One region of the Ruegeria sp. B10 genome, then DNA from elsewhere that is predicted to be linked to it. Evidence: riboswitches for the same ligand, from Rfam matches in the RefSeq annotation. Region 1 holds a riboswitch; each other region holds the start of a gene.
What was found. Region 1 has a riboswitch for cobalamin ahead of ACR0J4_RS05685 (DUF4198 domain-containing protein). Riboswitches for the same ligand answer to the same signal wherever they lie in the genome.
Positions count from the first base shown of each region.

Region 1 (7,013 bases):
GTTGGTGTCAAAATAGCTTTTCGACCCATCCACCGTGATCTCTTGCAGCACGCCCGCATCGCAGAACGCTCGCAGCGTATTGTAGACGGTCGCAAGCGACACGGCGTCGCCCTTGGTCTTGGCCGAGTCAAACAGGCTTTCCGCTGTGACATGCCGGTGACGACCATCGCCCACAAGCAACTCGGCCAGCGCAACACGCTGTCGCGTCGGGCGCAATCCGGCGCTCTCCAACCAGTCTGTAGCTATCTTACGGCTCTGAGGTGTCATGAATCCGATACCCATTTTTGCTGCTTATATATATAGGGGCGCAGGGATGCCAATTTCAAATGAAATTCATTCGCAAAGACCGCTAGGTCGCAACATCATCCGGCCACTGCTCTTGCAGGACCTTGCATACGGGTGCTAGGTGAGGCCAAATGTAATGAACGGACCCAAGGCAGAAGAGGCGGCAAGAATGGCCCAATTCCCAAGCAGTTTTGACAAAGAGGATCTGCTGAAATGCGCGCGAGGCGAACTTTTTGGCCCCGGCAATGCGCAGTTGCCTGCCCCTCCGATGCTGATGATGGACCGGATCACCGATGTTTCAGGTGACGGAGGCGCCCATGGCAAAGGCCATGTTGTCGCGGAATTCGACATCACGCCTGATCTTTGGTTCTTTGACTGCCACTTCCCCGGCAACCCGATCATGCCGGGCTGCTTGGGTCTGGATGGCCTGTGGCAGCTGACGGGCTTCAACCTGGGCTGGCGCGGCTGGCAGGGGCGCGGATACGCCCTGGGCGTGGGCGAAGTCAAACTGACCGGCATGGTCCGCCCGGACCGTAAGATGCTGACCTATTATGTTGATTTTACCAAAGCCGTACAAACACGCCGTCTGACCATGGGGGTCGCGGATGGCCGTGTCGAAGCGGATGGTGAAGTAATTTACCAAGTCAAAGATATGAAGGTTGCACTGTCCGAAAGCTGACACCAGCGGACATTACGCCAACAGGAACGGAACACAGGAGAACGCATATGCGTCGCGTCGTCGTCACCGGTTTGGGGATCGTCTCCTCAATCGGGAACAATGCCGAAGAGGTTCTCGCCTCGCTCAAAGCAGGTAAATCCGGCATCGAGGCCAATGAGCAGATGGTCGAACATGGCTTTCGCAGCCAGATCGCCGGGTCGCTTAAGATCGACGTGTCGGAACACGTGGACAAACGCACCCTGCGTTTCATGGGGCCGGGTGCAGCCTATGCGCATATCGCGATGGGACAGGCGATTGCCGATTCCGGGCTGACCGAGGAACAGGTCGTCAATCCGCGCACCGGACTGGTTGCCGGATCCGGCGGGCCGTCCACCAGCGCGATGCTGACCGCGCATCAGACGGTGCTGAAGAACGGCGCGACCAAGCGGATCGGGCCTTTTGCCGTGCCGAAATGCATGTGCTCCACGATTTCTGCGAACCTTGCCACCGCCTACAAGATCAAGGGTATCAACTACTCGATTACCTCAGCCTGCTCGACCTCGCTGCATTGCATCGGCAACGCGGCGGAACAGATCATGCTGGGCAAGCAGGACGTGATGTTCGCAGGCGGCGGTGAAGAGCTGGACTGGACCCTGTCTTGCCTGTTCGACGCGATGGGCGCGATGTCGTCGAAGTATAACGACACTCCGCAGAAAGCATCGCGCGCGTTCGATCAGGACCGCGACGGCTTCGTGATCTCGGGTGGCGGCGGCATTGTCGTGCTTGAGGATCTGGACCATGCGCTGGCTCGCGGTGCCAAGATCTACGCCGAGGTGACCGGCTATGCTGCGACCTCGGACGGCCATGACATGGTAGCCCCGTCCGGTGAAGGCGGTGAGCGCGCGATGCGTCTGGCTCTGTCGACTCTGCCCGAAGGCCGCAAGGTTGGTTACATCAACGCGCACGGCACCTCGACCCCGGTCGGAGATGTGGGCGAAGTTGAAGCCGTGCGTCGCATCTTCGGCGAAAGCAACGTGCCGCCGATCTCATCCACCAAGTCGATGACCGGGCACGCACAAGGCGCGGCCGGCGCGCTGGAGGCGATCTTCTGCCTGCTCATGCTGGACAATGATTTCATAACACCGTCGATCAATGTCGACACACTAGCCGAAGGCATCCAGCCCGGTGAAATTGCAACTCAAGTGGTTGAAAATGCAGGTTTGGATTCGGTCATGACCAACAGCTTCGGCTTTGGCGGCACAAACGGATCCATGATCCTGTCAAAGTATAACGGGTGAACGAGATGTCGGAAGTTCTAAAAGGGAAACGCGGCCTTATCATGGGTGTCGCCAATGACCGGTCGATTGCCTGGGGTATCTCGAAAGCGATGCATGAAGCCGGGGCTGAGCTGGCCTTCACCTATCAGGGCGACGCGTTCGGGAAGCGTCTGCAGCCATTGGCCGAAAGCTTGGGAAGCGATTTCATGGTCGACGCGGATGTCACCGATGACGCCTCGCTGGACCGCGCTTTTGGCGAGTTGGGCGAACGCTGGCCCACCATCGACTTTGTTGTTCATGCGATTGCCTATTCGGACAAGAACGAGCTGACAGGCCGGTTCCTGAACACCACACGCGCAAATTTCAAGCATTCGATGGATGTGTCGGCCTATTCATTCATCGAGGTCGCCCGCCGCGCCTATCCGCTGATGAAGGACAATGGCGGCTCACTACTGACGCTGACCTACCAAGGCTCGAATCGTGTGGTTCCGAATTACAACGTCATGGGCGTTGCCAAAGCCGCGCTGGAATCGGCAACACGGTATCTGGCCAACGATCTCGGCCCAGAGGGCATCCGCGTGAACGCGATTTCGCCCGGTCCGATGAAGACCCTGGCCGGGGCTGCAATTGGCGGTGCGCGCAAGACCTACAAGTTCTGCGACCAGAATGCGCCGATGCGCTCGAACGCTACGCTAGAGGCCGTTGGCGGCACAGCGGTTTACCTGACCTCGGATGCGGGGGCTTGCACCTCGGGCGAGATCATCAGAGTGGATGGCGGTTTCCACGTGCTTGGAATGCCACAGCCGGATTTCATGTGACCATATCTTTCCCAGACGCCGCCAAGATTTGACCATCTTTCGGCGTCAGGGATATGGGCATGAGCAAAACTGACCAGATCCTTGCCAGCAATACGCGTGGCACCCAGACCAAACGGAAGACGGGGTTCCTAAGCCCCCGCGCCCGTGTTCTGCTTTTGACGCTGACCACATTGCTGGTGTTGTTCGTGTTCTTCACGCAACCGCAGGTCCGTGCAGCGCTTGACGGGCTTTGGGGCTAAGACCTCAAGCCTTCAGTTCACCGAGACAACCTCAATATCGAAGATCAGGTCCTGCCCGGCCAGTGGGTGATTGGCGTCCAGCGTCACCGTGGCCTCGTTCGCCTCGACAACCGTTACCGGCAGCGCCTGACCATCGGGGGTTTGCATCTGCAACTGGGTTCCCGGCTCTAGTGGGATATCATCCGGAATACCCTCACGCGGGATGTCCTGCCGCATCGCCGGGTTGATCGGGCCATAGGCGTCGACACAGGCAATCTCGACCCGCTTCTTGTCACCAACCGCCAGTCCTGGCATCGCACTGTCCAGGCCGGGTATGATCTGGCCCGAACCAACAACGAACTCTAACGGATCGCGCCCGTCTGAGCTGTCAAACACGGTCTCGTCCAGCAGCGTGCCAGTATAGTGGATGCGAACGGTGTCGCCTTGTTTGATCTCAGACATTGGGCCTCCGGGGTTTGTGGGGAATAGGGCGCCGAACACAAGCGCGCTACGCCGGAGTCTGACGCCGCACAGGATGCATCCATCTGATTCTGATGTCCAGATTGCGTTGTAAACGCGCGCATTCTCTGGTCGTCGCTTGCACGCGTGCCTTCAATACCCAGCGGTTGGAACGGGAACATCCGATCCTATCGAAAAGATGTTATCGCTACAGTCTTAAATAGAGATTGACCGGTAATGGGAATCTCTGTCATCAGCGTCTTCATGTCCGGTTCCGGGTTCGCCCGGAGAAAAGGGAATGCGGTGCGGGGAATTCAAATCCACCCAATGCCGCAACTGCCCCCGCAACTGTAGGCGGAGAGCAGGGCTGACAAGCCACTGGGTTCCACCCGGGAAGGCCAGCCCCATGCTTTGACCCGCAAGTCAGGAGACCTGCCGGACATGCACCCTCGGAAGGGGTGTGTCACCGATGCCGGGGTGTGCATTGGGCCGATACCCTCATTTTGGGTACGTGGTCCCGTTCTCCCCGATGTCAAAAAAGAAAGCGTGCCGGGGTTGGCACGAAGGACGAAGGAAAGACCTTGTGAAGAAACTATTTTGCACGGCTGCGGCTGCGCTGGCGATTCCAGCGATGGCGCACGCACATTTTCTGCTGGAATACACCACCGACACGCTGATCGAAGCGCCGGGCGACGTGCCGGTCAAGCTGATCTTCTGGCACCCGTTAGAAAACGGCCATGTCATGGATCTGGAAAAGCCGCAGGAATTCTACGTGATCCACAATGGCGAAAAGACCGACCTGCTGGACACGCTGGAGCCCATCCGGTTTTCGAGCCCCGAAAACGAAGGCGCGGCCTTTCAGGGATCTGTTCCGGTCAAGCGTTCGGGCGACTACGTGATGGTCACGGTGCCTCAGCCCTATTACGAAGAGGCCGAGGATATCTATATCCAACAGATCACGAAGGCGTTCCTGAACCGCAACGAACTGCCGACCGACTGGATGAACCCCGCGGGTCTGGCGACCGAGATCGTGCCTCTGAACAAGCCCTACAACATCATCGCAGGCTCGACCTTCACCGGTCAGGTTCTGGCAAATGGCGAACCGGTTGCCGGCGCTGAGATCGAGATCGAATACATGGCCGCCAAGCCCAGCTTTGACAGCCAAGCTTCGTCCGAGCCTACCGTTTCGCCGATGCCCGGAGGTGCTGTTGTCGCCATTTCCGACGCCAATGGCTATTTCTCCTTCGGTGTTCCGAAAGCTGGTTACTGGGGTTTTGCCGCCCTGGGCGCTGGTCCGGAAACCGAACATGAAGGCAAAGAGCTGAGCCAGGACGCGGTGATCTGGATCCGCGCCTGGGACATGGAGTAACCCCCGATGCACATCGTCGACGGAGCCCTGTCTAACCCGGTCGTCATCGGCGGCGCTATTGCCGCCGCTGGTGGGGTGGCAATGGGCCTCAGGTCGCTGCATCTGGACCGCATCCCCACAGCAGGGGTGCTAGCGGCCAGTTTCTTCGTGGCCTCTCTGATCCACGTGCCGATCGGGCCGTCGTCGGTGCATCTGATCCTCAACGGTCTGGCCGGGCTTCTGCTCGGCTGGGCCGCCTTCCCGTCCTTGTTTGTGGGTCTGCTCCTGCAAGCCGTTTTCTTCGGCTTCGGCGGGCTGACGGTACTGGGGATCAACACGCTCAACATCGCTTTTCCGGCCGTTTTGGCTGGTTTATTGTTCCGCCCCTTGATCGGGCGTGGTTCGCCTGTTCATGGCGCAATTTGGGGCGGCATTGGCGGCGCCTTTGCCATTGCAGCCACGACCGTCATGGTGGGTATCTCACTGGCCCTGTCAGGGGACGAATTCCTCCCCGCCGCCAGGCTGGTCTTCTTTGCCCATATCCCTGTGATGGTCATCGAGGCCGTCCTGACCGGATTTGCAGTCCTTCTGGCGCGAAAGGTCAAACCCGAACTATTTCTGACAAGGCCCGCCACATGAGACAGCTTGCCCTCATCCTGGCCCTATGCGCGGCCCCTCTACCCGCGCTGGCCCATAAGGTGATTGCCGGTGTTTTTGCATCCGGCGATGCGATCGAAGGGGAAATCGGCTTCTCCAACGGCACCATGGCGACCGATACCGAGGTTGTCGTGACCGATCCAAACGGGGTCGAGCTGGGCCGGGCCACGACCAACGCAGACGGGTTCTTCATCTACACGCCCACCACAGCCGTCGCCCATACCTTCTTTGCCGACCTCGGCGCCGGTCACGTGGCCGAGGTCACCATGCCCGCCGATGACGTTGCCAAGATCATGGGCGTCGCCATCCAGAACAAGCCTGCAGCGTCACCCACGCCTACGCCCGCCTCGGAGGGCGTCACAATGGCCTCTCTCAGCGAAGAAGAGCGTCAGGCCATCGCAGCAGCGGTCCGCGACGAAATACGCCCTCTACGCCGGGAAATCGCCGCCTATCGTGAACATAACGACCTACAGACCATTCTAGGCGGCATCGGTTACATCTTTGGCCTGTTCGGGCTGGGCTTCTACCTCGCGGCGCGGAGGAAACTGGCAGGCTGATGGCACACGTACTGGAACCACAGGAGCGGACACTGGCCGAGGCTGGCACGATCGGTCAACGGGGGTTGATCACCGCGCTTGATCCGCGCGTCCGCGTCGTCATGTCCGTTTTGTTTGCGGTCGTTGTGGTCTCCCTATCCTCCCTGCCCGCCCTTGCGGCGGCGCTGATGATCGCGCTGTCTCTGCTGGTGATATCCCGGCTGCCTTGGCGCAAGACACTCAAGCGGATGGCGATGATGGACAGTTTCATCATCTTCATGCTGGTCCTCTTGCCGTTCACCATGCCTGGCGACCCTATGTTTACCATCTGGGGATTTCCGGCCAGCTGGCAAGGGCTCTGGAAAGCCGTGGAAATCGCGCTGACCGCCAACGCCGTGATCCTGACCGTGATGGTTCTGGTCGGCACAATGGAGCCTGTCACACTGGGCCACGCCCTGCACCGGCTACGCTGCCCGGAAACACTGGTGCACCTTCTGATGTTCACCATCAGATACATCGACGTCTTGCATGAGGAATACCAACGCCTCCGCGCCGCTATGAAAGTCCGAGGCTTCCGTCCCGGCACCAACTGGCACACCTATCGCAGCTTTGGCTATCTGGTCGGCATGATGCTAGTCCGGGCAATCGAACGGTCCGAGCGCATCCTCGGCGCGATGAAATGCCGGGGGTTTTCAGGCAAGATGCTGTTGCTGCAAGACTATAGCATCAACCGACGTGATATTGTCTTTGCTGCCGG
Region 1 covers NZ_JBQFVP010000003.1:253,753-260,765, forward strand. Annotated here, with positions in the region: gene irrA (iron response transcriptional regulator IrrA) at 1-267, opposite strand, end outside; gene fabA (bifunctional 3-hydroxydecanoyl-ACP dehydratase/trans-2-decenoyl-ACP isomerase) at 455-964, shown strand; gene fabB (beta-ketoacyl-ACP synthase I) at 1,012-2,241, shown strand; gene ACR0J4_RS05670 (enoyl-ACP reductase FabI) at 2,247-3,038, shown strand; gene ACR0J4_RS05675 (hypothetical protein) at 3,098-3,277, shown strand; gene ACR0J4_RS05680 (FKBP-type peptidyl-prolyl cis-trans isomerase) at 3,290-3,718, opposite strand; cobalamin riboswitch at 3,968-4,169, shown strand; gene ACR0J4_RS05685 (DUF4198 domain-containing protein) at 4,299-5,084, shown strand; gene cbiM (cobalt transporter CbiM) at 5,091-5,702, shown strand; gene ACR0J4_RS05695 (cobalt ABC transporter permease) at 5,699-6,277, shown strand; gene cbiQ (cobalt ECF transporter T component CbiQ) at 6,277-7,013, shown strand, end outside.

Region 2 (7,013 bases), on a different contig from region 1:
GTCCGCCGTTGAGGGGCGGAGGTGTATCCTGCAGCCGTTTGATCAACTCTTCCGGGCTGGGCAAATCAGCCACGTGAGTCAGTCGGATCACAGCCATTTCGGCAGCCATCATGGCGTTCGGGGCGGCTGAGACCTCCTCAAGCGCCTTCAACAGCATCTGCCACATCCGAGTCAGTACCCGCATGGGGAGGGCATCGGCCATTTGCTGGCCGCGGGCGCGTTCATCCGGGGAAACAGTGGGGTCTTCTGCTGCGTCCGGGGTGATCTTCACGACCGAGACCCAATGAGTGATCTCAGCCAGATCACGCAGCACGGCCAGTGGATCAGCCCCCTCGGCATATTGGCCACCAAGCTCGGTCAACGCCCCTGCAGCATCGCCCCGCAGTATCATGTCCATGAGGTCCAGAACCCGGCCACGATCCGCCAGGCCCAGCATCGCGCGTACTTGATCTGCCGTCGTCTCTCCGGCCCCGTGTGAGATCGCCTGATCCAGTAATGAGGTGGCGTCGCGGGCAGATCCCTCAGCAGCGCGAGTGATCAGCGCCAACGCGTCCTCGGCAATCTCAGCACTCTCAGCTGAGGCGATCTTGCGCAGCAGGCCGATCATATCCTCGGGTTCGATCCGGCGCAGGTCGAAGCGTTGGCAGCGCGACAGAACCGTGACGGGAACCTTGCGGATCTCGGTTGTGGCGAAGATGAACTTCACATGCGCCGGCGGCTCCTCGAGCGTCTTGAGCAGCGCGTTGAAGGCGCTGGTCGACAGCATGTGGACCTCATCGATGATGTAGATCTTGTAGCGGGCCGAGGCTGCGCGGTAGCGAACACTGTCGATAATCTCGCGAATATCATTCACGCCGGTGCGGCTGGCGGCGTCCATCTCCATTACGTCGACATGACGGCCCTCCATGATGGCGACGCAGTGCTCACATTGGCCGCAAGGCTCGGTCGTGGGTCCGCCAGTTCCGTCCGGTCCGATGCAGTTCATGCCTTTCGCAATGATCCGTGCGGTCGTGGTTTTACCGGTTCCGCGAATGCCTGTCATGACAAAGGCTTGCGCGATGCGATCCGCCTCGAACGCGTTTTTGAGCGTGCGGACCATCGCATCCTGACCCACCAGATCGGCAAAGGTTTCCGGGCGGTATTTTCGGGCGAGAACCTGATAGGCGGGGCTGTCTGAGTCGGTCATGTCTGCTCTGGCGGATTCGGAACGTCACCGCAGCGTAGAGGCCTGCGCCGCCCGCGTCCACATGAGTTGAAGAACGATTTTGTTTTGGAAACCGGCGCGTCAGGGGTACACTCTGCAGATTGTGAATCAAGCCTAAAGTCAGGATCAACGCTTCCGGGGGGATGCTGTCATGACGAATTTGGTCATTCATGCTTTGCAAGTGGGCGGGGGCACACTTGCCCTAACGTCGATGCCGGGAAAGGGCGGCGACTATGCAGGCGACCTTGAAACGATTGGAGATTGGAGGCCGGGGCTCGTGCTTTCGATGACAACCGAGGCCGAGCTGGTCCAGTTTGGAGCCCGCGATTTTGGCCGCGACGTTCAGGGGCGCGCCAGCCGCTGGGTGCATCTGCCGATTCAGGATTTCGGCGTGCCACCGTCAGAGGTTGATGCGCAATGGCCCGATGTTAGTGCCGCGGCGCGGCAGGCTTTGTCTGGCGGAGGGCGCGTGCTTGTCCATTGTCAGGGCGGATGTGGTCGCTCTGGCATGGTGGTGCTGAGGTTGATGATCGAATGCGGCGAGGCTCCAACCCAAGCGCTGGATCGGTTGCGCAAGCTACGCCCCTGCGCGGTCGAAACCGATGCGCAGAAGCACTGGGCCACCTTGCCCGCCCGAGCTTTGGCAGACTCCTAAGCCGACAGTTGCAGTTCCGCCGGGGTCGTTTTGCGCGGCGCAATCACTGATGCCTCGAGCATGGCGCAGGGCAGGGATGTCATCGCTGCGCTAGGCAGGCTGCTCGTTTCGGTTCCGAACATAAGGTCGGCGTAGCGATGGAGGGTCTCGCTGTCGGCATTAGGGTCCGCTCCGCAATAGACCCGCACCCGAGACTGGCTGGCCCGAAACCGGGCGTGGCAGCCGTCCGTGCAATGGGTCAGGTCGCTGCTGCCTTCGATTTCGAAATCCGATGTGGTCGCCGGACCGGCTTGGTCCAGTGCGTCAACCATCGAACGCGCCAGCCGTGCCAATGCAGGGCAAGTCTTGCCGGTATGTTGGCAGATGGTTGCTGAGAACCTATGTGTCTTCGTCTTCCAGATCATCCTGCGCCCTCCGCGCGGTGGACAGGGGCTGGGATCAGGTGGGGCAGATAGGGTCTGTCACGGCCTGCCCGGACACCCCGCCCGAGTTTGGGTTATGTTGACGATGGCAGGTCTCCTGACTTGCGGGTCATCGCTTTGCCGACCTTCCCGGCCTTTCGGCCAGTGGCTCTTCGACATCGCTCACCGCTTACAGTTGCGGGGGCAGTCGCGGATTTGGTTCGTCCCGAGCAAGCCGGGGAAAACCGCACCGTGTTCCCTTTTCATCCCGACTTCTTGTGAAAGCCGGGAACCATCGAACCATCGCTAGCGTTCATAACCATTCTGAGTCAAGTTGAACTTTCTGCGCTGCGGAAAGACGATCCGCAAAGTGGACGCGTGGTCAAGCGGGATCGCAGTTGACTTGCATGGGCTGTCTGGGGTCAAGTTGCAATGTGAACTCATCAGTTCAGTTTTCCACCGAGGATGCCCATGTTGGATGCAAACCAAACAGTGCTGATCGAAGATGTTCAGATCCCGGTGGGGGATGGTGCCCTGTCCGGGCGGATCTACCGGCCCGTGGCGCAGCCCGAAACCGTAGTGGTGGTCAACAGCGCGACAGGGGTTCCGCGAGACTACTACAAGCATTTCGCACAATGGTTGGCCTCGGATCGTGATATCGCCTGTCTGATCTACGACTACCGGGAATTCGGGCATTCGAAATCGGGCCCACAGCGTCGGTCGAAGATTTCGATGGCCGATTGGGCGTTGCAGGACATGCCCGCCGCGCGGGCCGAGATGCGCCGACGGTTCCCGCTGTCGCAGCAATGGTCAGTTGGTCATTCGCTTGGAGGGATGCTGGGGCCAGTGCAGCCGGATATCGACAAGATTGATCGCATGATCTGCGTCTGTTCTGGCCTTGTGAAGTTGGGCGATCATCCTTGGCCGTACCGCGCTCTGGCCGGGTTGTTCTGGTATGGGCATGTGCCTCTGGTCGTGAGCGGCCTGGGGTATTTGCCGGGCAAGGCACTTGGGTTTGGAACAGACCTACCGCCTAAGGTCTATTGGCAATGGCGCAAATGGTGCACCGCGCCGCAAAGCTATCTGCCCGAGATCGGAGACACACTGCCGCAAGCTACGTGGCAGGATGCTGACGTTCCCGTCGACCTTTTTGCCTTCACAGATGATGAGATGGTCCCAGAAGCTGCCGTTTGGCGGTTGGCCGAGCTTTATGGTCCAAAAGCACGCCGTCACCTGTTGTCACCGGAAGAGTTTGGTGTTCGGGAGATCGGCCATATCGGTGTGTTTGCCCGCCGAAATGCGGTGCTCTGGCCACGATTGATCGCTTGATGGGGGGCGCCGGCGGACCGACGCCCCTTTTTCAGCCCGTGTTTCAATCGCCGCGCCGCGCGGATTTTCCGTGCATCGCAGATCGGACCATCTTGCCGAAAGCCTTGTCGCGTGCCCGCGCCTCGGCCACGGTCTCAGAGTTGCGCTGATCCTCGCGCCTCAGCTTGCGCCAGCGTTCCAACCGATCTGCATCCAGTGTGCCTGCTTCAATCGCCGCCTGCACAGCGCAACCGGGCTCGGCCTCATGCTGGCAATCCGAGAACCGGCAGGTTTGGGCCAGCTCCAGAATGTCCGAGAACACTTCGTCCACCCCGTCCTGCGCGTCGAGCAGGCGCAGGGCGCGCATGCCGGGGGTGTCGACCAGCCAACCGCCATTTTGCATCGGATGTAAGGCGCGAGACGTCGTGGTGTGGCGGCCTCGGGCGTCATCCTCGCGGATTGTGGCTGTTGCCTGATCCTGCCCGGTCATTCCGTTGGCGAGCGTTGTTTTGCCAACCCCGGATGACCCGACCAAAGCCGCTGTCTGACTCGCCGGACACCATGCCAGAACCTGCTGCAGGTCTAACGCTTCATGCGCGTTGACCGTCAGGACTGTCAAAAACGGTGCCAGCGCTTCGGCCTGCTTGGCGTAGGCTGCGGGGTCCGAGCAGCTATCTGCTTTGGTCAGGACCACGACAGGATAGCAGCCCGCCTGATGCGCCAGTGCCAGATACCGTTCGAGCCGGGGCACATTGAAATCCGCATTGCACGAGCTGACGATGAACAGCACGTCAACATTGGCTGCGATCAGTTGCGCCTCGGCTCCGGTTCCGGCAGCACGGCGTTGCAACAGGCTGCGCCGGTCAAGCAGATGCTGAACGCGATTCTTGTCATCGGCCAGCACCCAATCGCCAACCGTAAAATCGCCAGTGGAATGACCAGGGGCCAACAGAGGCATTTCACCGGTCTCGTTCATCCCGACCAGACGGTCCCGGTGAACGGCGGTGATACGAAAAGGCATGAATTGTGCGTGCGCCGCGTGCTGTGCGGCGAAGTGAGAGGACCATCCCAGGTCTGAAAGAGTAAAAGACATTGGTTTGCCTGTGTTCAGATATAGCAATCCCATCGGATGGCAGACGCGCATCCGTTGGTGATGTGTTCAGGCAATCGGAGAGTTGGGTTTAGAACCGATCTGCCCGAAGGGTGTTTGCTACAATCATAAAGCCCTCCTGCGGCTGATGGTTTATACAAAGTGAGAGGTTGGACATCGACCCAAGCGGGGCTCGTTGTGGCTGCTTCCTTCCGGACCTGACCAGGTTGGCGAGGCGCTCGCCCGCGCCAACCTCTCAAGGCCTGATATAGGGAAGCGATGTGAAAATGACAACCCGTCACAAGGTCAGTCGTATCCTTTCAAAGCCCTCGGCATCAGGCTCCAGCAATTCTGGGGAATATTCGCTCAGCTCGGGCAAAAACTTCAACGCTCCGCTGCCGGTTCTGAGGATCGTGTGCGCACCATTTAGCGGAGCGAAGGAGAACGGGTAAGGAGCCTGATCCAGAGGGTCTGCGGGTAGGTGATCTGACAGGTAGTCGCGTAGTATCTCTTTGATATCCCTAGACGGCAGCGGAATGGTCCGGGCCTTGTCAACGAAAGGGAAATGCCCACCGCCGCTGGCGCGATAGTTGTTGAGGGCGACCACAAAGCTCTGGTCGTCGCGGATTGTTTGCCCGTCAAAGCATAGATTGCAGATGCGCTGGGCGGTTGGATCGCTCAGGGTGCCGTTGCTGTCGAACCGCGCCGGGCTGGACAGGTCGATTTGATAGTTGATGCCAAACACAACGTCAAAGTTATGCCCCGCCCGGCGGGAATCGGTTAGCTCGGTTTGGGTGTCTGGGTGGATCTGGTTGAAAAAACTTGCCGACATCTCAAGCCATTCCCGCAATTGTGCGCCGGTGATTTCGACGGCCCGCAACTCGTTGGGAAAGACATGCAGGTCAGCGACGTGACGCAGGCAAATCTTGCCTACAGGCACGTCTGTGTAGTTCCTCGGCCCGGCGCGTCCGCCGAATTTGTAAGGAGACACTGCTGATAGAAGCGGCACTGCAGCGAAGGCGGTGCCGTGCAGGAACGGGCGCAAACCCGCTGCTTGCGCCGCCGCCACCAGGGCGAGCCCGCGATCCGGAGCGCAGAAGCAGAAATAGCTGTGCAGGCTCTGCGTGGTATAGCTGACAGGTTCGGCCATCATCTTGCGCGTGGCCAGATGAGCGGGCTTAAACAGGTTGCTCAGGTCCTTGTCTTCGACCTCATCGGCAGTGGCGACCAGGTTGCAGTGGTGATCGGTGATCTGCCAGCGCCCCTCGGGTGCCTTGGTCAGGTGCAGGTCTATGACCCCCAGAAAAGACCCAGCAGACCCGGCCATGACCACAGGTGTGCCGTGGACCAGACCATTTTCGGCATCAACGCCGTCTAGCCCATGATGGGCCACGCTGGGTAGTATCAGGTGCGTGTGACCGGCAACAATCGCATCAATTTCTTCAATCGCGGCAAGGGGGATGACGGCGTTCTCAAGCCCCGGCTGAGATACCGAATGCTCCAACCCCGAATGCGCCAGAGTGACGACCAGATCGCAGTCCTGCGCACGCAACGCCTCAGCCGTTCTTCGGGCGGCGGTCAGGATATCCTCGGCAACGACCTTGTCTTTCAGGTGATGCGCCTCCCACATCGTGGTTTGAGGCGGAAGCACTGACAATACGCCGATTCGGATCGTTTCTTCCTGCGCAATGGACCGAGTCAGAACGACACTGCGCAGCCAGGGCTGCCGATCGTCCACATGGGTCAGATTGCTGCAAATCACGGGGCAAGGGGCTTGGCCTATGACGCGTTCAAGCACATCCAGTCCGAACCCGAAATCATGATTGCCCAAGCCGATCGCGTCATATTCTAGCGCCTTGAAGGCCTGCATCATCGGGTGCGGGCCCTCGTTTTCCACCGCCCAGTCCCCAATCGGCGTCCCTTGCAGCGCGTCGCCATTGTCGAACAAAAGGGTCAAACTGTCCTCGACCTGTTGACGGGCGTTTCGGATCGCCGACGCCGTACGCGTCAGCCCGATGGTCGGGTCCGTTTTGTCCGCATAATAGTCGAACCCGGTCAGGGTCATGTGCAGATCGGTGGTTGCCAGAATGCGGATATGCACGCCGGCGTCCTGCGCGTCTTTCATGCGCGGGGAGATTGCGGTCACGTTCGGTTGTCTACTTTTGCGCTATGAGAGTTAAGAAAATTTACCAAGAGGACAAATAAGTGAAAAATCCGAGGCGGTCATGCGGTGTTTCAGTGGCACCTGTCGATATGCCGCAGTAGTGAATTGACATTGCAACACCTGCGCGGACATGGCAGCCCTAGGCGTAAAAGGCTGAGGGGACCCTAATGAAAAACGCAGAGAACGTGACA
Region 2 covers NZ_JBQFVP010000023.1:44,491-51,503, reverse strand. Annotated here, with positions in the region: gene ACR0J4_RS22530 (DNA polymerase III subunit gamma/tau) at 1-1,186, opposite strand, end outside; gene ACR0J4_RS22525 (phosphatase domain-containing protein) at 1,356-1,859, shown strand; gene ACR0J4_RS22520 (hypothetical protein) at 1,856-2,263, opposite strand; cobalamin riboswitch at 2,352-2,571, opposite strand; gene ACR0J4_RS22515 (alpha/beta fold hydrolase) at 2,732-3,589, shown strand; gene rsgA (ribosome small subunit-dependent GTPase A) at 3,633-4,661, opposite strand; RNA gene ffs (signal recognition particle sRNA small type) at 4,819-4,917, opposite strand; gene ACR0J4_RS22500 (bifunctional 2',3'-cyclic-nucleotide 2'-phosphodiesterase/3'-nucleotidase) at 4,957-6,804, opposite strand; gene nudC (NAD(+) diphosphatase) at 6,990-7,013, shown strand, end outside.
Region 2: it holds a riboswitch for cobalamin, as region 1 does, so the genes downstream of both, ACR0J4_RS22520 (hypothetical protein) here and ACR0J4_RS05685 (DUF4198 domain-containing protein) in region 1, are expected to answer to the same signal.

Region 3 (7,013 bases), on a different contig from region 1:
TTGTACTGGAATGCCCAGCGTCGAGGCCGTGAAATCCCCCGTCAGAAGCGCGTCGAGCCAGCGGCTGCGATAGAGGGAATAGCCTAGGATCAGGGTCAGCCCTAGCACGACAAGTGGAAAGGTCTCCCACCGGGCCAGACCAAGGCCGCCTAGCATCCAGAAAATGACGGAATGCGCGGCGCGGCTGTCGCCCGCGAAAATCAGATAGTTGGTGATGGCCGAAAACAGGAAAGATACAGCCAGGCCTGCAAGGATCAGCTTTTCCGGAGCGCTGGTGCGCAGGCTTTGAACCAGGGCCAGAACAATGCCGGAAGCGATCAGGCCTCCGCAAAAGGCCGCAAGTGGCAGGGTCCAGATGCCCAGAACATCGCCTGTCACAGTGATGACCAGAACGGCACCTGCAGCGGCCCCGGACGAGAGGCCAAACAAAAACGGGTCAGCCAGATCATTGCGCGTTGTCGTCTGTAAAACGACCCCGACAACACCCAGCCCGGCCCCAATCACAGCCGCAAACAACGCGCGGGGCAGGCGCAGGTCAAAGACGATCCGGTGCAGAGGGGACATGTCGCCCTCAGTCACGCCAGTACCCAGCCCAATCGCGGTGAAAACCTCGGCCAAGGGGATCGGGGTGGTGCCGTAGATCGTCGACAGCAGCAAAAGGGCGGTCAGAATGACCGCCCCCAGCAGGACCGCTTGGCCCGTTTTCGTCATCTCAACTGTTTCCCCGGTGCATCGCCGTTGCCATCTTCTCGATCGCTTCGATGTTTGCCGGTCCCGGTGTCAGCTCTTCGTAACGCAGGCCGATCCAGCGCTCGTTCTTGACTGCATCGGTCTGCGACATCACCGGGTGTTCCTGCAGGAACTTGAAGGTATCCGCCGCGCCGTTGCCGGTTTGATAGTCCAGCAGGACAAGGAATTCGGGGTTCGAGGCGGCGACAGCCTCCCACGAGGTGCGGCCCCAGCTAGTGTCCATGTCATGGGTAACGTTGACGCCGCCAGCCGCTGCGATCATCGCGTCGGGAATGGCATATTTGCCTGCGGTAAAGGGCGCATCGGCCGGGCCGTCCAGCAGGAAGACACGGGGTTTTTCCAGATCGGCGGTTTTGGCTTCGATTGCGGCCAGTTGGTCTTTCCAGCCCGAGACCAGCGCGTTCGCCTTGTCTTCGACCTGCATGACAGTGCCCAGACGCAGTACGTCATCAAACAGCAGGTCCATGCTGGCTTCGGGGCGGTCTTTGTTCAGGTGGATGCAGCTTTCGGTCAGCACCATGGTCTTGATGCCAAAGGGCTCTAGCGTGTCTGGGGTTACATCACCTCCGGGCTTCATGCCGTAATACCAACCGGCGAAGAACATGTCGGGTTCAACCGCGACGAGGTTCTCGACCGTCGGGTATTTCGGAGCGAGTTCGGGAATGTCACCGCGTTGCGCGTCGAAATCGGGGCTGGTCTTGTACCAGCCAGTGATGCCAGTCAGACCAACGATGCTGTCCTGAAGACCCAGTGCAAAGGCCATGTCGGTCATGTTCATGTCATGAACTACGATCCGCTCGGGCTTGGTGTCGAACACCAAAGGTTCACCGCAATTGTCGACGGTGATCTCTTGCGCGGCAGCGCTACCCGCCAGTGCGCTTAGTACCGCAGCGGACAAGAGTTTCAGTTTCATCAATCTCTCCTGTTAAGATGAAAGCTTTCGTTTTCGGATGTCCAGCGCGGGGATCACGCGTCCTTCGTGCTGGAAACACAAATAGTCAACACCAAAAGTCTCGCGCACGCGGTCTGGCGTAAGAACCTCGGCGACCGGGCCGAAGGCCGTCAGCTGCGCGTTCTTCATCAGGGCCACGTGGCTGGCGAATTCGGGGATCATGACCAGATCGTGGACGATCATCACAACCGTCACGCCCAACTCGGCCACCAGAGACAGCATGTGCCCTTTGGCATCCGGGTCCAGATGGTTGGTCGGCTCATCCAGAAACAGCAGCGAGGGGTTCTGCGCCAAAGCCCGTGCGATATGGGCGCGCTGACGCTCTCCGCCGGACAGTTTTGCCATCTGTTTACCAGCCAGATGGGACAGTTCGGTGGTGTCTAATACGCGCTGCAGGTCCGTTTTAAGAGCTTCGGCGGATTTGTCGGCCCTGATCGGGATTTGTCCAAGGGCCACATAATCGCGCAGTTGCAGCCGCCCGTCGGGTATTTCCTGCTGGCCGACAACGGCAATCCGTCTGGCCCGTTCCAGCGACGACAGTTTCCGCAGGCTTTGACCTTGAATACGCACATCACCTAGCGCCAGCTTTGCGACCCCGCACAAGAGGTTGAGAAGCGTCGTTTTGCCCGCCCCGTTCGGGCCAGCAACGGCCAATATCGCGCCTTCCTCAAGCGTGAACGAGGTGTCGCGCAGCAGAACATCGCCGTTCAGGGCGTAGTATTCCAGATTTTCAGCGACCAGAAAGCTCATGCCGTATCCTCCGGTGGCAGGCAGGGCATGCGCGACAGGGTTTTGGCATAGAGCGCCAAAGGACGGGTCGAGGCGCTGGTCCAACCATCCTCGCTAGCCCGGAACTGATGGGCGAACTCGGCCAAAGCGTTCAGATCGGCAGGGGATTGAATATCGCCAAACAGATATTGCGCCTTGCCCTTGGCCTGCAGCCCGACCGTCATTGGTCGGTCGCAACCGGCCATACAGTCGATCAGACGTGTCGAGAACCCCTCGGGCAGCTGGTCGTCCAGCGCTTCTTTTGCCTCATGCGAAGGGATCGGCCCTTTGCAGGTGCCGCATATCAGGACGAAATGATCAGCCATGGCACGCGTTGCCGACTTGAACAAAAGCCGATTGAAGGCAAAAGCCATGAGTTGCATCAGCACGCAGATGTGCCATCGAGCCTCCTTCCGGGACACCCCGCCCCGGGTTGGTTAAACTGTGATGGCAGGTCTCCTGACTTGCGGGTCATTGCTCGGCCAACCTTCCCGACCTTTGGGGCCAGTGGTTTTGTGGCGTCGCTCTCCGCTTACAGTTGCGGGGGCAGTCACGGCATTGGCCCTTGGGCCGCACCGTATTCCCATTTTCATCCCTCAGACACAGGCCGTCGGGAACCATCCAGAGCAGCTAGTCTGCTCACGCTCCTATTGTCAAGCACAGGAATCGCGCTAGCGGACCACACGCAGGATCGGCCTGCGCGCGGGTTGGCCCGGTCCGACGCCATTTGTCGGGAACTGGCTAGCCAGGGTCAAACCGGCCTGTATCAGATGGGCGTCCGGATAGCCTCCGGTCAATTCGTTCAAGGCATCGCGCGCCGCCGGAGTTTCGTCGCGGCGCATGTGGTGCAGCATCCGGAGCAGGGCGCGTTCGTCACATGTCAGTTCTTGCCGTGTTTCAACACAAAGCGGGTCGTTGAAGGCTAACCCACTAGGCCGGATGTGTAGCGTGGCCTTGATGACTTTGAAAACCAGATGCGCCAGAACCAGCCCCTGATCGCGCCCCCAACGTTCGGTTGCGACCGAAAAGGCATGTTGCCACGCCTGCGTTTCCGGCTGTGTTAAGCTTAGGATGAAGTGCCGCATGACAGGCAGCAAACCGCGTTCGAAACCGTCAAATTCGACGCGGGGCAATGTGTGGTCAAATGCTGAGGGTTTCATGCGCGTTCCCTATTGGGTTTGGGGGCTTGTGCGACCAAAGGGTGGACGTTTTGCGGAAGGGTGTTTGGGTCAACCGGCGTTTCAGGAAACGTTGATGCAGCGCGGACGGAAAAGCTGAGATCAGCCTCGATCGCCTGCCTCAGTTTTGGTTTCAATGCGCAGCCATGGCGGCTGGCAACGGCGTCCATGGCCAACAGATCTGCGAGGGATTTTCGCATGTCAGGTTATCTTTCGGTCGCAAAAAATGGGACCGGGCGATGATTCCAACGAAATCTGACTGGGTCAGCTGTTAACTGACAAAAACAGTCGGGAAGTACAAGCGCGAAATTCTCAATGAAGTTAGTAGTCGGCAACCAACAGGAAATCCGGCGCTGCATCTTCTTCGATTGTTGCAAAGCGTGGGATCGGGTCTTCGAATACGTTGTCCGTTCGGTCGTCATTCACGGTAGAGACTTCGCCAATCAAGCAATCCCCACCTTCCGCCCAGAAGGCGTGCCAGATGCCGGGCATCAAGGTCACGCTCTGGCCTGGCTTCAGGCGCAGATGCTTTCCGGGCTGTATGGTGACAGGGCAGGCATCGCTTGGAACGGTGACCGCGTTGTCGCGGTCGATACCGCCATCGGGGTCCGACGCATAGATTTCCATAACTAGATCGCCGCCCCCACGGTTGATGATGTCCTCGGCTTTGACGATATGGCGATGCATCGGCGATAGCTGTTTGTCGCGAGAGATCAGCAGTTTTTCGGCATAGAGCATACCGCGCCCTCGACTCAGATCACTCACGTTGCCGTTACGCAGGGTGAACAGGAACAACCCAAGCTCATCGAAATTGCCTTGACCGTAGTCGGTGATATCCCAGCCTAGCCCATGGGCACGGATGCTGTAGGCATCGTCGCTACGCATCTGCTCAGGCGTCCAATCTGCGAAAGGTGGCAGAACGGCACCAAATGAACTGATAAATGCCTGGGCTTCGGTCTTGATACGGTTGATTTCGGATCGTTTCATCTCGGACTCTTCGTAAGGCTATAATTCATGCGACCAAGGCGGGTTGGCTCCGGCACGCGAGACGGTTACGGCAGCCACCTCTGCGCCCAAGGTCAAAGCGTCGCTTAGCGCATCCGGGGACATTGCTTTCATGCCGGGCTTTGTCAGTTGGCCAGCCCGTTCCAGCGAGGCCAGAACCCCTGCATTGAACGTGTCCCCCGCGCCGACCGTATCAACAACTTGCACCGGTTTGACAGGGACTGAGACCACCGTGCCGTTGGCCAGATAACCCGAGGCACCCTCACTCCCACGGGTGACGATGACGGCGGAGGGGCCTGCTTGAAACAGCAAAGGGACTTTCTGATCGTGGCCTTCCGGGCCGGGGATGATCCAATCCAGATCCTCATCCGAGACTTTGACGATATCGGCCTGTTCGATCATCTGGTTCAAACGCGTGCGGTAGAGGGTCTGATCCTGTATGAAACCGGGTCGGATATTGGGGTCCAACATCACAGCACAGTTCGCGCCGTGTTGCGCCAGCATCGCGGCATAGGCATCCGCGCAAGGCTCACAGGCAAGGCTGATGCCACCAAAATACAGCGCTGAAACAGCGGCGAGTTGGCGCGGCATATCCTCGGCCCGTAGCATCCGACCCGCAGTGTTTTCATCGACAAACGTGTATGTGGCGTGACCGTCCTTCAGTTGAACGAAAGCCAGCGTGGTCGGCCTGTCCGAGGCAATCACATGTGTTGTGTCCACATGGCTGGCGCGCAGGTCACCGGCCAATTGCTGCCCGAACATATCCGAGGACAGGCCAGTCAGCAGCCCAACGGGCGCGCCCAATCTGCCCAAAGCGATAGAGGTATTAAAAATAGCTCCGCCGGAATGGGGAACGAAACCGTCCCGCCCGGACAGGGTCGGTTCGGCAATCATGTCGATCAGGGCTTCTCCGCAACACAGGATCATCCCACATCCTCTTCCAAAATACGCTCAGTTATCGCTGAAGCGCATTTTTACAGAAGTTGTTAGCGCCAACAATGCCAAATTCGGCCTGTTCCGAGATATAAAGGTTCATCGACTGCCGCAACTCGCTGAAACGTCCACCTGCATTGAACGCGTTGCGGAAGGCTTCGCCAAACATCCAGCGGTTTTTCTCGGCTACGCCACCAACAAGGAAGACGCCACCGGCAGGCATCACTGTGACGGCCATGTCACCCATCAACGCACCCAGATGGCTGATGAACAAATCTGCGGTGCGAACGGCGATCGGATCCTTGCCGTCGCGTGCGTCCTGCAGAATATCTCGGGCGGTGCGAACCGGAGGCTGAGCTTGCTCAGCCGCCATGCCTGCTGCCTGATACAGGATTGGCAAGCCAGTTCCGCTGAGGAACATCTCAGCCTCAAGCACGAGGCTGTTGTCGAAAAAGCACTCGGGTGCCAGATGGCGCGCGGCGTCGAAGATATCGACTTCATCCCGCGTGCGCGGGGACAGGCCCACATGGCCGCCTTCGCCTGACACGGTGTGGAAATGCCCTTCCGAATGGAGCAGCGCGCCGACACCCAAACCGGTTCCAGGCCCGACGACCAAACGCGTACCCATCGGCGGAGTGGCAGAGCCTTGCAGGACGGATACGTCAGCCTCTGTCACTTCGGCCACGGACCAGGCCGCTGCGGTAAAGTCATTGATCACATAAGTGTTGGCGGCCCCTGTCGCCTTGGCCAGGGCCTCCTCGGACAGGTCCAAATTCGCGTTGGTCAGTTGGATGCGCCCGTCACGCACCGGCCCGGCTCCGGCTGCGACCACGGCTTGGGGTGCGGTGCCGATCTCATCCCGAATTTCATGCAACGCGTCCAGCAGATCGGGCAGGGTGCCCGTCGGGTGTTTGTGCAATGCAGTCAGCTTACCATCAGAGACAATGCCTAGACGCGTATTCGTACCGCCTATATCGGCCACCAATGTCCAATGTGGTCGCAAAGAGCCAGACGGCTGGCGATAGGCCTGTCGTTCGGTAGAGCTCTTGGAAAGTGCGGCCTTTACAGCCGCGAAGGAGGCTTTGGGCCTGCGGTCCAGCGTCTCAAAATCCACGTCTACCAATCCAAACCGTTTTTCATAGCCAAAGGCCCATTCGTAGTTGTCCAGCAAAGACCAGATGAAATACCCCTTAACGGGCACATCCGCAGCCAAAGCCTGTTGCACCGCCGTCAAGTGATCGTCCAGATAGGCGATACGCTCATCGTCCTGCTGACGCTCGGCGCTCGCCATGCCGTTCTCTGTAACATAGATCGGAAGATCACCGGTATAGTCTTCTGCGGTCCTTTTCAGAAATCGGGTCAGGGCGTCGGGGTCGATCTCCCAACCCATCTGAGTTTTGGGCAGAGGGCCCGGCACTTCGGTCAGG
Region 3 covers NZ_JBQFVP010000010.1:39,913-46,925, reverse strand. Annotated here, with positions in the region: gene ACR0J4_RS14780 (FecCD family ABC transporter permease) at 1-711, opposite strand, end outside; gene ACR0J4_RS14775 (ABC transporter substrate-binding protein) at 713-1,663, opposite strand; gene ACR0J4_RS14770 (ABC transporter ATP-binding protein) at 1,676-2,452, opposite strand; gene ACR0J4_RS14765 (DUF1636 family protein) at 2,449-2,796, opposite strand; cobalamin riboswitch at 2,903-3,107, opposite strand; gene ACR0J4_RS14760 (hypothetical protein) at 3,142-3,630, opposite strand; gene ACR0J4_RS14755 (hypothetical protein) at 3,627-3,848, opposite strand; gene ACR0J4_RS14750 (D-lyxose/D-mannose family sugar isomerase) at 3,970-4,635, opposite strand; gene ACR0J4_RS14745 (carbohydrate kinase family protein) at 4,654-5,580, opposite strand; gene ACR0J4_RS14740 (glucokinase) at 5,609-6,568, opposite strand; partial or broken gene ACR0J4_RS14735 (GH1 family beta-glucosidase) at 6,629-7,013, opposite strand, start outside.
Region 3: it holds a riboswitch for cobalamin, as region 1 does, so the genes downstream of both, ACR0J4_RS14765 (DUF1636 family protein) here and ACR0J4_RS05685 (DUF4198 domain-containing protein) in region 1, are expected to answer to the same signal.